One region of the Rhizobium sp. BIGb0125 genome, then DNA from elsewhere that is predicted to be linked to it. Evidence: predicted binding sites of a transcription regulator. Region 1 holds the regulator's gene; the other holds the start of a gene.
The links. Region 1 encodes PhoB, which activates phosphate uptake and scavenging genes when phosphate is short. Its sites were predicted from a motif close to TGTCATNNANCTGTCAT; they were not measured.
Positions count from the first base shown of each region.

Region 1 (7,770 bases):
TGCGTGGCGCTCTGGCGACATGACGCGTTCACCCGACAGCAGGGCAACCGGGTCACCCGGAAGCAAGCGAATGAACAAAAATGCAACAATAGAAACCCCGATGAATGTCGGGATGAGCACAGCTATGCGCCGTACAAGGAAGCCAATCATAGTAGACCTTCGATCTGTTCCTTCAGGAACCTGTTCGTTGGTAGGTGTGGCGATTTTGCCTACATCTTAATTTGTCGGAACTGCACAAAGCAAATGCCGCGCGCCTTTATTAAAAGGCACGCGGCACGCTTAACGATGACAGCTTACTCAGCGATGTCCACATTTTCGAATGTGAAGTCACCCAGCGGGCTCTGAACGAAGCCGCTGACTTCCTTACGCATAGGAACGATGGACAGGGAGTGGTCGATGGTTGCCCAAGGAGCTTCCTTCTTGAAGATAACCTGAGCTTCTTCATAGAGCTTGGTGCGCTCAGCCTGATCGGTCGTAACCTTGGCCTTCTTCACCAGATCGTTGAACTCCTTGTTGCACCACTGCGCACGGTTGTTACCGCCAACAGCTTCGCAGCCGAGAAGTGTGTCGAGGAAGTTGTCCGGATCGCCATTGTCGCCGGTCCAGCCGAGGAATACAGCGCCGTCACGGTCCTTAGCCTTCGAACGGTCGAGGTATTCGGCCCATTCGTAGGATACGATCTCAACCTTTACGCCGATCTTTGCGAAGTCATCCTGGATAACTTCAGCAGCGCGACGTGCGTTGAGCATGTAAGGACGCGAAACCGGCATTGCCCAGACCTTCATGGAGAGGTCCTTCACGCCTGCTTCTTCAAGCATCTTCTTGGCAGCGTCGAGATCGTAAGAATCATCTTCGATCTTGTCGTTGTAAGACCACATTGTCGGTGGGATCGGGTTCTTGGCAGGCGTTGCCATGCCCTGGAACACTGCGTCAACGATAGCTGGCTTGTTGATAGCCTTGTTGAGCGCCTTGCGGACTTCGACCTTGTCGAACGGAGCCTGCGTTGTGTTGTAGGCGAGATAAGCAACGTTCAGGCCTTCCTGTTCCATAACCTGCAGGTTTGGATCAGCCTTCATGGACTGTACGTCAGCAGCGTTCGGGAACGGCATCAGGTGGCATTCGCCAGCCTTGAGCTTCTGGTAACGAACAGCAGCGTCGGTGGTGATCGCGAATACGAGATCGTCTACCTTAGGCGCGCCGCCCCAGTATTCCTTGTTAGCCTTGTAACGGATAACGGCATCCTGCTGGTAACCGACGAATGCGAACGGACCGGTGCCAACAGGCTTCTGGTTCAGCTGTTCCTTGGTGCCGTCAGCAGCGAGCTTGTCGGTGTATTCCTTCGAAACGATCGAAGCGAATGGCATCGCAAGGTTTGCCAGGAAAGGTGCTTCAGGACGGTTGAGGGTGATCTTGACCGTCATGTCGTCGACTTTTTCAACGGACTTGATCAACTCCGGGAAGCCCATGCCGGCAGCATATTCCCAGGACGTACCAGGTACATACTGGTGCCATGGGTTGTCGGTCTTGATCTGGCGCTCGATGGAGAAAACAACGTCATCGGCGTTCAGTTCACGGCTTGGCGTGAAGAAGTCTGTGGTCTGGAACTTTACGCCCGGACGCAGCTTGAAGGTGTAAACCGTGCCGTCTTCCGAAACTTCCCAGCTTTCAGCGAGACCAGCAACTGGCTTGGTTGTGCCGGGCTCGAATTCGAGCAGGCGGCTGTAAACAGTGTGCGCAGCGGCGTCAAAGGTGGTGCCGGCGGTGTAGAGGCCCGGGTCAAAACCTTCTGGAGAACCTTCGGAGCAATAAACGAAGGTTTTCGCGCTTGCTACATTGGCGAAGCATGTTGCAGACAGCAATGCTGCCGCAATGAGGCCAATTTTGGAATTCATGTATAGCTCCCACTTTTATGTTCCCGCTTGTGCCAACAGGCGGGAATGGTTGAGTCATTATCGTAATTTCAGTCTGTTCCGATGCCGGAGCCACAACACGGGAAGAGCTTCACAAGGCAGTTTCCGTTTTGCTGTTCCAGCCTCGCTGCCCCCATTGCCAAAATAACGGGCGCTTTAACCGAAAAGCTGTCTTAGCATCACGAGAGGCAAAGGCGGAAGCCCCCTTATTACGTAAAGATATGATTTATTCTGTCACAACCAGAGATTCCTGTATCGATACAGGCCAGCCTGATTTTAAGGCTCTGATATGTGACGGAATTGGTGCCACGCAAAACCAGCACCTTGGCAAATCAGACAAAACGCAGAATCCGCATAAAACAAGGGCTTAGAGGCTGTGCAAAACCATGCGCGGAAAATTTCACGTAAAAATACTATTTATTTTCAATTAGTTGAATCGCCAATCTGTATGACTGAAAACAATTTGTCATAAAAAATAAAAAAGTCCGTTGACATAGAGCGCTGCTCGCCGTACATCGCTCTCCGTCGCCCAGATGGCGGAATTGGTAGACGCGCCAGCTTCAGGTGCTGGTACTCGCAAGGGTGTGGAGGTTCGAGTCCTCTTCTGGGCACCAATTTCTTGATTTAGTTATCTAAATCAGCCTGCAAAAAAGCTCCGGTCTCCGGAGCTTTTTTGCGTTTAGGGCCTTAATTACTCCTCACAGCCTGTCCGAAAATGATAGATTTCGACCAGTTCGAGCACGCAGTTTTACTCGTCGGATTGGGCGTGTCTGAAACCGCAAGTTTTCAGGCCAATTTTGCCCCAAAGCGGGGATGCCAAGTCCTCATATCGAAGGACGGTAGCAGCGATGAGTTGCAAGCTCATGGGTAGTGAAAGCTCTCCCAAAAACAAAAAGCGCGACTATGAGCCGCGCCTTTGATGTTTTTATATGATGAAAAGCCGGATCAGGCTTCCATCGAATAACCCGCACCACGAACTGTGCGAATGACATCCTGCATATTGGAGAAGTTTAGCGCCTTGCGCAGACGTCCGACATGCACGTCGACAGTACGCTCGTCGACGTAGATATCATGCCCCCAGACACCGTCGAGCAGCTGCGAACGTGAGAACACGCGTCCCGGTGAGGACATCAGGAACTCCAGCAGGCGGAACTCGGTTGGCCCAAGGCGCACTTCACGGCTTTTACGGTGAACGCGGTGCGTTTCACGATCAAGCTCGATATCACCGCATTTCAGCACCGAAGACAGCACCTCGGGCTTCGCACGGCGCAGCATGGCTTTCACACGTGCCATCAATTCTGGCGTGGAGAACGGCTTGACGACATAGTCATCCGCTCCGGTGGCGAGACCGCGAACGCGTTCACTTTCTTCACCACGCGCCGTCAGCATGATAATCGGCAGGCGTTCTGTTTCAGGCCGCATTCTGAGGCGCCGGCACAGTTCGATGCCGGAAACACCCGGCAGCATCCAGTCCAGCAACAGAAGGTCAGGAACCCGTTCCTGCAAACGAATTTCTGCTTCGTCTCCACGGGTGATCGTGTCGACTTCGTAGCCTTCGGCTTCTAGATTGTAACGCAGCAGAACGCTCAGGGCTTCTTCATCTTCTACGACTGCGATCTTCGGCAACATGGCTGTACTCCGCTCAAGTCCGTCTATCTATTATTCGGTTACAGCACCGAGCGTGTTGGAGCTGTCGTCCTTCGGACGATCACCTTCAAGCTGGCTGCCTGTTGCCATGTAATAGATGGTTTCGGCGATATTGGTTGCGTGGTCACCGATACGTTCGATGTTCTTGGCGCAGAACAGCAAATGCGTGCAGGTGGTGATGTTGCGCGGATCTTCCATCATGTATGTCAGCAGTTCGCGGAACAGCGAGGTATACATAGCGTCGATTTCTTCATCACGCTCACGGATGGCATTGGCCTTCTCGGCAGAACGCGTTGCGTAAACATCAAGCACTTCCTTGAGCTGAACCAGTGCCAGCTCGGACAGGTGCTCCAAGCCGCGTGCCAGCTTGCGTGGTACGCCCGTGCCCTGAACAGCGATTACGCGCTTGGCAGTGTTCTTGCCAAGGTCGCCAACGCGCTCCAGGTCGCTTGCAATACGCAGGGAACCGATGATTTCGCGCAGGTCGGCCGCCATTGGCTGACGCTTGGCAATGGTCACAATTGCCTTGTCACCAATTTCGCGTTCCGCGTGGTCAAGTACGACGTCTTCTGAAATGACCTTCTGGGCCAAAGCCGCATCGGAGTTGACCAATGCGCGAACTGCATCCGCGCACATTTGTTCTGCAAGACCACCCATCTCAGAGATGCGGCGTGTCAGGAATTTCAGCTCATCGTCATAAGCAGACAAGATATGCGAATGTGTCGATGTCATTTCAAAGTCTCCGGCTTCTGCAAGGACGCGAGACGAAGCTAAATGGCTCCAAGTCGCTCCGGCACAATTCTTTCACGTTAACAGCGGGCGATTACTCCAAGATTAGCCGAAGCGTCCCATGATGTAATCCTGCGTGCGCTGGTCGTCTGGATTGGTGAACATCTTGTCAGTGTCGTTTTCTTCGACAAGATGGCCGAGGTGGAACATCGCCGTGCGCTGCGAAACGCGAGCTGCCTGCTGCATCGAGTGCGTCACGATGACGATCGTGTAGTTGGTGCGCAGTTCGTGGATCAGTTCTTCCACACGTGCCGTTGCAATCGGATCCAGAGCCGAGCAAGGCTCATCCATCAGGATGACTTCCGGGCTAACGGCAACCGCACGGGCGATGCAGAGGCGCTGCTGCTGACCACCGGAAAGACCGGTACCAGATTCATGCAGGCGATCCTTTACTTCGTTCCAGAGACCGGCTTTGTGAAGGCTGGATTCAACAATCTGGTCCATGTCCGCACGCGACTTTGCCAGGCCGTGAATACGTGGGCCGTAAGAGATGTTCTCATAGATCGTCTTCGGGAACGGGTTTGGCTTCTGGAACACCATGCCGACGCGGGCACGCAGTTCCACCACGTCGATGGCCGGATCGTAGATATCATCCGTATCGAGGGTGATCTTGCCGGTAACGCGGCAACCATCAATGGTGTCATTCATGCGGTTCAATGTGCGCAGGAATGTGGACTTACCACAACCCGATGGGCCGATCAGCGCCGTTACGGTGTTTTCGCGAACGTTGAGGTTCACGTCGAAAAGCGCACGCTTTTCACCGTAATAAACCGAAACGTCCTTGCCGATCATCTTAAGCGAAACATCATTCATTTTCTTGTCCAGCGCCTTTTCAACTGCTGCTTCCGACATCATGTTCATCTGCTTCAAGCTCCTTTTACCAGCGCCGTTCGAAACGTCGACGCAGAAGGATTGCGCCTACATTCATAACAATCAGGAACAGAAGCAATATGATGATTGCTCCCGATGTACGCTCTACGAAAGCGCGTTCTGCTTCATTTGCCCACATGTAGATCTGGACTGGCAAGGCAGTAGCAGGGTCCATTGGTGTGGTCGGGTAGTTGGCAACGAAGGCCACCATGCCGATGAGAAGCAGCGGTGCGGTTTCACCCAGAGCATGTGCAAGACCAATGATCGTGCCGGTCAGAATACCGGGCATGGCCAGAGGCAATACGTGATGGAAGATCGTCTGCATTTTCGATGCACCAAGGCCTAGGGCCGCAGCGCGGATAGATGGCGGCACTGCCTTGAGCGCCGCACGGGTAGCAATGATGATGGTTGGCAGGGTCATCAGGGTCAGCACCAGACCACCAACAATCGATGCCGAACGTGGGAAGCCCATGAAGTTGATGAACACCGACAGACCAAGCAGACCGTACACAATGGACGGAACGGCCGCGAGATTGTTGATGTTAACTTCGATGAGGTCCGTGAAGCGGTTCTTCGGAGCAAACTCTTCCAGATAGATGGAAGCGGCAACACCGATTGGCAGCGACAGCACCAGAACGATCAGCATCATGTAGAAGGAGCCGATCAGCGCAACGCCCACGCCAGAGGCTTCCGGACGGCTGGATGCGCCATTGAAGAAGATGCCGGTGTTGAAGTGCTTGGCCAACTGGCCAGCCTCAGCAAGCTGGTTCATCCAGCCAACCTGGTTGTCTTTTACCTTGCGGCTGGCTTCGGCCACCGACAGGTCGATCTGACCCTTGTAAGCAGAGTCGATGTCACCCGCCGCCAACAGCGACACGTTGCGGGTCGTACCGATAACCGACGGATCCTTGGTCACGATATCGCGAAGCTGAGTGCGCACGCTATCGGAGATCATGGCATTGACAGCGCGCAGGTCTGCACGGTTGTCAGGTGCAATACCCAGAACCTTGGCAACGGCGTCGCGTGCCAGGATCGGGTAGTTGGCGGTCATCAACTTTGCAGGATCCTGAGCGCGCTCATTTTTCGGGTCGATAACCTGTTCGGAGAACTCGACAGGCACCGTGATCATCGTCTGCTGGAAGGCGGTATAGCCCTTGCCAATAACCGACCACAGCAACAGCGCGAGAAAAATCAAGCCAAACGAGATCGCAGCGACACCATAGGCACGGAACCGGCGTTCAGCAGCGTAACGACGCTTGATACCGATATCGCGACGGTTTGTGGACGCCTTGGCAGACGGAGTGGAGGCCGGCGAGGAAACTGCGTCGGTCATTCATACTGCTCCCGGTATTTGCGCACGATGTAAAGCGCGTAGATATTGAGGCAAAGCGTGATGGTGAAAAGCGTAATGCCGAGGGCAAAAGCAACCAGCGTCTGGGGCGAGGTAAATTCAAGGTCGCCCGTCAACTGGCTGACGATTTTCACGGTCACGGTCGTCATCGGTTCAAATGGGTTGAACTGGATGCGCGCGGCAACACCGGCGGCCAGAACAACGATCATGGTTTCACCGATAGCGCGCGATGCCGTCATGAGGATAGCACCAACAATACCCGGCAAGGCAGCTGGCAGAACAACGCGCTTGATGGTTTCCGAACGGGTTGCACCAAGGCCGAGCGAACCGTCACGCAGTGCCCGCGGCACGGCGGTGATGATATCGTCCGACAGCGACGACACATAAGGAATGAGCATGATGCCCATAACGAAACCAGCGGTCAGAACACTCTGTGCCTGGATGAAGGTGGTGTAGTTACCCGTTGCCAGACCGTTGATCTGGGTGGAGATGTCACGCAGGAACGGACCAACAGTCGTCAGGGCGAAAAAGCCGTAAACGATGGTTGGGATACCGGCGAGCACTTCGAGAAGTGGCTTGGCCATCGAGCGAACACGCGGCGAAGCGTATTCCGCCATGTAGATAGCCGAGAACAGGCCAACCGGTACGGCCACGAGCATGGCAACCAGACCGATGTACAGCGTACCCATCAACAGTGGGATGAGACCAAACTGACCGGAACTGTCCGTTGCACCAGCAGCCGCAAAACGTGGGTCCCACACGGTTCCGAAGAAGAACTCATGTGCCGGCACCATATTGAAGAACTGGATCGCTTCCGTCAGCATCGACAGGATAATGCCGACCGTGGTCAGGATCGCGATCGAGGAGGCAAGTATCAGACCGGTCAGAATGAATTTTTCCACTCTGTTACGGGCGCGGAAGCGCGGCGCAATCGAACGGAAAGACACGGCTGCACCGCCAAGGGCCAGACCAAGCACCACAACGATCATCGCAATGCGGCTCATCGAGGTCAGGTCGTTCAGTTCCTTGGCAGAAACGATCATGTAGGGCTGAGGGTCGCCGGCCAAGGCAATACCACGGGTGGACAGAAGCGGACGGATATCTGTCGTGCCAGCCTCAACCGCGGCGAGTTCTTCAGCCGAAAGGGCGTTCATGCCGCGCGCAATTGCGCCGACCATGCCGTAAGCCAGTCCCTGCTGGGCT
Region 1 covers NZ_JANUDV010000005.1:440,589-448,358, forward strand. Annotated here, with positions in the region: gene M2418_RS16465 (ABC transporter permease subunit) at 1-150, opposite strand, end outside; gene M2418_RS16470 (ABC transporter substrate-binding protein) at 294-1,892, opposite strand; tRNA gene M2418_RS16475 (tRNA-Leu) at 2,438-2,524, shown strand; gene phoB (phosphate regulon transcriptional regulator PhoB) at 2,856-3,539, opposite strand; gene phoU (phosphate signaling complex protein PhoU) at 3,570-4,289, opposite strand; gene pstB (phosphate ABC transporter ATP-binding protein PstB) at 4,392-5,207, opposite strand; gene pstA (phosphate ABC transporter permease PstA) at 5,224-6,549, opposite strand; gene pstC (phosphate ABC transporter permease subunit PstC) at 6,546-7,770, opposite strand, start outside.

Region 2 (7,770 bases), on a different contig from region 1:
TGGCACTGGTCACGCATCCGCTATTCTGGCTTGCGATGCGTTTTCTCATCGGCATTGCGGTTGCCGGTCTGTTTGCCATCATTGAAAGCTGGATCAACGCACAGGTCACCAATTCCAACCGTGCCCGTGCCCTGTCCATTTACAGGTTGGTCGACCTCGGCTCCGTCACGCTGGCGCAATACATTATTCCGATGGCCGGCGTTGAAGGACCGACGGTATTTTCGCTGATCGGCATGGCACTGACATTGTCGCTTGTGCCGATTTCACTGGCCGACAAGTCTAACCCTGCCCCGCCCAATGCCATGAAGTTCAACCCGGCCGCCGTCTGGCGTATCTCGCCTTTGGCGGTGGTCGGTTGCGTGGCCGTCGGTCTCAGCATGGCAGCATTTCGAAATATCGGTCCGATCTATGCCGAACAGATCGGCATGTCGGTCACCGCCATCGCCACCTTCATGAGTGCCGGCATTATTGGCGGCGTGGTGCTGCAATATCCGCTGGGTGCCTATTCCGACCGTTATGACCGCCGCATCGTCATTCTCGCCACCACGGCCGGGTCTGTCATCACCGGCCTGTTCCTGGTGTTTTTCGGTGGAACGGACGAATGGACCAATATTATCGGCGTCTTCGTTTTTGGTGCCTTTGCCCTGCCACTCTATTCGCTGAGCTCGGCGCACGGCAATGACCACGCCAAGGAAGGCGAACATGCCATGGTCGCATCCGGCCTGTTGTTCTTCTGGTCCTTGGGCGCCACCATCGGACCGTTGCTTGCCTCGGTGCTGATTGATATCTACGGGCCGAAGGCTCTATTTATCTATACGGCCGCGGTGCAGGTCGTGTTTATCATCTACACCATCTACCGCCTTCAGATGCGTCCAGGCGTGCCTGTTGAAGAGCGTAACTGGCGTTTTCGGGCCCTTTTGCGGACCTCGGCCTATTTCAGCAAACTGGCGGCACAGCCACCGAAAAGTCGTGACAAAAACGACAAGGATGCCGTCTGAGTGCTGGAAAACAGCCCCTCAAAGGCTGGGAAATGGCGAGTTTGTATTGACATACGGTGCTCAAAGGGAAAGTAAGACGCATACGTTACAGTACTGGCCAGAAGAACATGATCGAAACGACAGCAGCACTTGCCGACGCCTGCAAGGAACTTGCAAAATCGGACTTCATCACAATCGATACGGAATTTCTGCGAGAGACGACATTCTGGCCTGAATTGTGTCTTGTTCAAATGGCGAGCCCAACACTGGAAGTGCTGGTCGACCCGATGGCGAAAGACATCGACCTTTCGCCGCTGTTCGAACTGATGGCAAACCCTGATGTGGTGAAGGTTTTCCATGCCGCCCGCCAGGACATCGAAATCATCCACCATCTTGGTGGACTTATTCCACACCCGATCTTCGACACGCAGGTTGCCGCGATGGTGTGCGGTTTCGGCGACTCGATCTCCTACGACCAGCTTGTCCAGAAAATCAAATCCGTTCAGATCGACAAGTCGTCGCGCTTCACCGACTGGAGCCGTCGTCCGCTGTCCGAAAAGCAGCTGGACTATGCGCTGGCCGACGTGACCCATCTGCGCGACGTCTATCTGGCGCTGAAAGCCAAGCTTGAGCGCGAAGGCCGCTCGCTGTGGCTGACCGAGGAAATGAACATCCTCGAGTCGCGCGATACCTATGAGTTGCATCCTGACGATGCATGGTTGCGTCTGAAGTCGCGCCTGCGCAAGCCAACCGAACTTGCCATTCTCAAATTTGTGGCCGCATGGCGTGAGCGTGAAGCGCGCAGCCGCAATGTGCCGCGTTCGCGCGTTCTGAAAGACGATGCGATTTTCGAGATTGCCCAGCAACAGCCCAAGGATAGCGAGGCATTGTCGCGCCTGCGCACCATTCCAAAGGGTTGGGAGCGCTCGTCGTCGGGCACCGCCATCATCGAAACCGTTAACGCCGCTCTTGCCCTGCCGAAGACCGAGATGCCACAAGCGCCACGTCACAGCCACTCGCCGGAAGGCTCAGGAGCCGCCGTTGAACTCCTCAAGGTTCTATTGAAACTGACGGCAGACAAGCACGGCGTCGCTGCCAAGATCATCGCCAACAGCGATGACCTCGACAGGATTGCCTCCGAAGGTGAAAAGGCCCAGGTTGCCGCTCTCTCGGGCTGGCGCAAGGAACTGTTCGGTGATGTGGCATTGAAGCTCATCAATGGCGGTGTAGCCTTGCGTTTTGCCGGCAAGAAGGTTGAAGCGGTCGAACTGCCGACTGAATAATATCGACTGTCTCCTCGTCGCCCTTTTTCCATCCGGCCTCTGAGGAGACCGGATTTAAAGGCGCGAGCCATTTCCAGTAAACGGGTTAAACGTCTTGTCGTCATTGCCCAACCGGCCAAGATAGCCCGCCAAACGTGCAATCCGGCAACAGTGAAAAAGCGTTTGAAACACCTTTCCAAATCGTCACTTTTGGCAAATCGATTTCCACATTAAAGTCTCGGTTGCAGTCTAGGCAGCCAACGCGCCGACCTCGACGGCGGCTGCAATTCATCGAAAGTATCGGAACCATATGCGAAAGCTCCTTTTAATGCTGGACTACCTGCTGCTGTTTTTGGCAGTTGCCGGCAGCGGCGTCGCATATGCCTTTCTGGAATATGGTGGCGGTCCGTTCATCGGCGCGACCTATGCACTCTTTGCCTGTGCGCCTATTCTTGCCTTTGAGCGCGGCTACATCCTGCCCCGGCTTTCGCACCGCATCAGTTTCCTGCCAACGCCGGCCTACATAGCAATAGGCCTGATCGTCTATGCGGTTCTGGTTTTCTGCGGATTTGCCGTGGGAGGAACATTGCTTTGGGCAACCGGCATTTTGAAGGTCGACTGGCAACGCGCGGTTCATGCCGAACCGCAGACGTTGATTTTCACAGGCATCGTTTGCAGCATCATCGTCTTCGTGATGCGGGTGAGAGAACTGCTCGGCCGCGACATTTTTACGGATCTGCTGCTGGGCCGTTATCGCCGTCCCGTGCGCGAAGAGCGCGTTTTCATCTTTATCGACCTTGTTGGCTCCACGACATTTGCCGAAACCCATGGCGATATGAAAGCGCAGGAATTCCTACGCGAGATCTTCGCCACCTATGCCGCACCCGTGCGTCGGCATAACGGGGCGATTGATGATTACATCGGCGATGCCGCCATCATCACATGGCCGTTTCAGGATGCCATCAAGAAGTCAGCCTGCATCAAATGTGTCTTCGACATTCTGGTCGCTATCGAAAGACGGCAGGACTTCTGGATGAAGACCTTCGGCGTCATGCCAAAGTTGCGCTTTGCCCTGCATGGCGGTCCTGTCATCACGGCTGAAATCGGTGTCGACCATCACAAGATCACCTATTTCGGAGACACGGTGAATACCACCGCCCGTCTTGAATCCCTCAGCAAGATGCTTGGCCACCCGATCCTGATCTCGTCCGATCTCATTCACCGCCTTTTGCTGCCAAAGGGCATCAAAAGCGAGTATCTGGGCGAACATGCCGTGAAGGGCCGCGGCCAGACACTGGGTGTCTGCTCGTTGGTGAAGTCATAAATTTTATTAAAAGAACCAGCAGCTTACTAAAAGCGCATCATTTGGCGATGATAACGTTGCCATCATAAAACTTTCACCAAAGCTTCAATCACCCATCACTTCAGTTTCACAAACTCTGCGTACCCGACACAGCATAGTTTTAGTGCAAACCGACAGGTGAATTTAATGACCAAAATACTTCTTACTTCTGTTGCTATTTTTGCGATCTCCGGCTTCTCGGCAATTGCCGCCGAAAAAGAATTCCCTGCCAAGCTCGTTTCGCATGCCATTCTGCCTGCCAATACCATTATCCCAGCACCGGCAGATGCGCCTGAACATCTCAAGACATCTGCCAAGTTCACGACAGCAGACCGCAAGCGCGCTGAAGGTCTTAACACGGTTCCGGGCATGGACGGCGTGCGGCCAACCGGCCTTTCCATGCCGTTCAACGGTCAGGCCATGCAGGGTTTTTCCGGCATCAAGGCGATGGAAGATGGCACCTTCTGGAGCCTTTCCGACAATGGTTTCGGTTCGAAGATCAACTCCAGCGATTCCATGCTGATGTTGCACCACCTTTCCTTCGATTGGGATGCAGGCAAGGTGAATGCGCTTGGAACCGTGTTCCTGTCCGACCCGGACAGAAAGGCTCCCTTCCCAATCGTCATGGAAGGTTCCGACAAGCGTTACCTGACCGGCGCTGATTTTGACGTTGAGTCCATCCAGCCTGTTGCAGACGGTTTCTGGATTGGTGAAGAATTCGGACCTTATATCCTGAAGTTCTCCCGTGACGGCAAGCTGACCGATGTCATCGCCACCAAGGCTGGCGAGATCGACGTGAAGTCGCCTGACCATCCGACCCTGACCCTGCCGGGTAACCCGACACAGAAAATGCCTGCTTTCAACCTGAAGCGTTCAGGCGGTTATGAAGGCATGGCCATGTCCAAGGACGGCTCCAAGCTGTACGGCATGCTGGAAGGCCCACTCTACACCGCTGATGGCCAGGTGGAAAAAACCGAAGACGGAGCAACCGGCCTTCGTATCATCGAGCTGGATGTTGCCTCGAAGTCCTGGACAGGCCGCACATGGCTTTACCCGCTGGCCGAAGGTGGCGAAGCGATCGGCGACTTCAACATGCTCGACGAAACCACCGCTCTGGTTATTGAGCGTGACAATGGTGCCGGTACTGCCGACAAGGCCTGCGCCGACCCGAAGAAGCCTGAGACTAACTGCTTTGCCGTTCCGTCAAAGGTCAAGCGCATCTACAAAATCGAGTTCAACGATACCAATGTTGGCAAGGCTGCCCGCAAGATCGGTTACATCGACCTGCTGAAGATTTCCGATCCGGACAACAAGAAGCGTCAGGGTGGCGGCGAAGGTTTCTATGACATGCCGTTCGTTACCATCGAGAATGTTGACCGCGTTGACGCGACACACATCATCGTTGGCAATGACAACAACCTGCCCTTCTCGGCCGGTCGTGCACTCGACAAGGCAGACGACAATGAATTCGTTCTGCTTGAGGTCAAAGACCTGCTGGATGCCAAGTAACTAAGACAAACAGAAGCGCTGCCGGGATATCGGCAGCGCTTCTGATTTTATTCGAAAACGAAAGCCAGCTTCTTGCCGGTTAGTTTTGCCAGCTGCTGCAAACGGCCTTCAAGCCGTTCACCGGCAAAATCGCAATAGCCATGCGGCACCACGAACTCCAGATCGACATCCGGGTTTTCCGAAACGCGGAAACGCAGGTGATCAATCACACCGGGCATGGAGGCAGAGAACAAGTAGACCACACGCAACATGCCACCCACCAGCTTGGCCAGTTCCGAAAGGCGGTCACCGGCAATCGCCGTCAACGGCTTGGTCGTGCCGTCATCATTGAGGCCTTCGAAGCGGTAGTAGTTGGCAAGTGCGATATAGGCGCGGCCGGGATGGCTGATGCCAACAAAGGAGGAGTGGGCGATGATGTTGACGGCCTGCAAACCGCGATAATCCGGATGTGCGCGCCAGCTGATATCGGCCAGAAGGCAGGCGGCACGCCGGTAGCGGCTTTCTTCCACCGTTTCCTCAATGCCGAAGACCGGTATAGTCCGACCGCTCCAGTCTTCCAGCTCACGGGCATGTTCGGGCGAACGTGCACGCAGAATGGCAAGCTCATCGGCAGAGACCAGCAGCGGATCGGTATCCTGATCCTCTTCGCTGAGCAGCGAATAGAGATAACCTTCGCGCACGCCCTGAGCAGAAAACACCACTTTGGAAGGTTTCATCGCTTCCAGCACTTCACGCATGGCGATGGCACCGTAGGGCAAAAGCGAACGGCGGCTTTTTGAGACCGCCTGCCATGCCGGATCTTTCGAATCCTTGGCCGTGATGACGTCATCGAGAAATGCCAGCATTTCCTGCAACGGCACTTCGTAACCCTGCATCATGTGCAGCGGGTACTGGCGAATTTCCATGTGCAGCTTGGCAATACTGCGCCATGTCCCGCCAACCGCGTAGAAGGTACGGCCCTCGCCCTTGGCGAGCAGCTTGGCGGTCTTGATCTGTTTCTTGGCAAAGGTAGCGGCCTTTTCAAGCGAGCTTCCAGATGTCTCGGACAACCTGATACCACCGAGCGGCAAGGTAATGCCCTGCCCGCAGGATTTGCCCTTGATATCGATCAGTTCAAGCGAACCGCCGCCAAGGTCACCGGCAATGCCATCGGGGTCATAAAAACCGCTGATGATGCCGTATGCCGAATAGAGCGCTTCTTTTTCGCCAGATAGAACTTCAATCTCGCAGTCCAGTATTTCTTCGGCAGCACGGATGAAATCAGGTCCGTTGCTGGCTTCACGCGCGGCAGCGGTTGCCAGCACGTAGAGTTTGTGGGCCTGGGCCTGTTCTGACAACGCACGGAAACGACGCAGCGACGCGAGCGCGCGGTTTACCCCTTCGTCGTCCATACGACCGGTAAGCGCCAGCCCCTTACCCAGACCGCACAGTACTTTTTCGTTAAAAAGTACTGCCGGTGCACGGGACAACCCTTCATAAACGACGAGACGAACAGAGTTCGAACCAATATCGATGACGGAAACGGGGGCGATGCCGGTAAGCCGCCCCTGTGCTTCTGATCTTGTCATTCAGCCTGTTTCTTGCGAGCCGAGATAAGACCCGCAATCAGTTTTGGCGCACTGGATTTCAAGGCTTCACCACGTCCGGAAAGGCTGGGATTGGTCATGAAGTAGTGCTGCGCGTTGAACGGTTCCTCGCCCTTGCGCACCTCAATGCGCCTAGACGTTCCGTCGGCAAGTATCTCGTAGCTTTGCTGGTTGTCAATCAGGTTACCCAGCATGATCTGTGAAAGAACTTGCTCATGCACCGTTGGGTTAACCAACGGCACCAGCGTTTCAACACGTCTGTCAAGATTGCGCGGCATCATATCGGCGGAGCCGATATAGACGAGCGCCTTTTCCGAAGGCAGGCCATACCCGTTGCCGAAGCAGAAGATGCGGCTGTGTTCCAGGAAGCGTCCAACGATCGATTTGACGCGGATGTTTTCCGAAAGGCCGGCAACCTGCGGACGCAGGCAGCAGATGCCACGGATCACCAGATCAACTTCAACGCCTGCTTCACTTGCACGGTAAAGCGCATCAATGATTTCAGGATCAACGAGCGAATTCATCTTCATCCAGATGGCGGCCGGCGCGCCATTCTTGGCGTGCTGGATTTCATCATTGATGTGCTTGATGATGCGTGGGCGCAACGTGTAGGGCGAAACCGCCAGCTTCATGCCCTCTTCCGGCTCACCATACCCGGTGATGAAGTTGAAGATATTCGCCATGTCGTGGGCGATCTTCGGGTTGCAGGTGAAGAAGGAAAGATCGGTGTAGATTTTGGCGGTAATCGGGTGGTAGTTGCCCGTTCCAAGGTGGCAATAGGTGCGCAGCTTGCCGTCTTCACGGCGAACGACCATCGACATCTTGGCATGCGTTTTCAGTTCGATAAAGCCAAACACCACCTGAACGCCAGCGCGCTCAAGATCGCGCGCCCAACGGATGTTTGCTTCTTCATCGAAGCGCGCCTTCAATTCGACAAGCGCCGTCACCGACTTGCCGGCTTCGGCCGCATCGATCAGAGCACGAACGATCGGGCTGTCGTTGGAGGTACGGTACAGTGTCTGCTTGATAGCCAGAACATCCGGGTCGCGGGCGGCCTGCAACAGGAACTGCGCCACGACGTCGAAGGATTCGTA
Region 2 covers NZ_JANUDV010000002.1:340,731-348,500, forward strand. Annotated here, with positions in the region: gene M2418_RS05660 (MFS transporter) at 1-998, shown strand, start outside; gene rnd (ribonuclease D) at 1,106-2,260, shown strand; gene M2418_RS05670 (adenylate/guanylate cyclase domain-containing protein) at 2,550-3,563, shown strand; gene M2418_RS05675 (esterase-like activity of phytase family protein) at 3,729-5,090, shown strand; gene ppx (exopolyphosphatase) at 5,138-6,658, opposite strand; gene M2418_RS05685 (RNA degradosome polyphosphate kinase) at 6,655-7,770, opposite strand, start outside.
Region 2: a site for PhoB is predicted at 3,624-3,640, ahead of M2418_RS05675 (esterase-like activity of phytase family protein). Genes of this name have one in related genera too.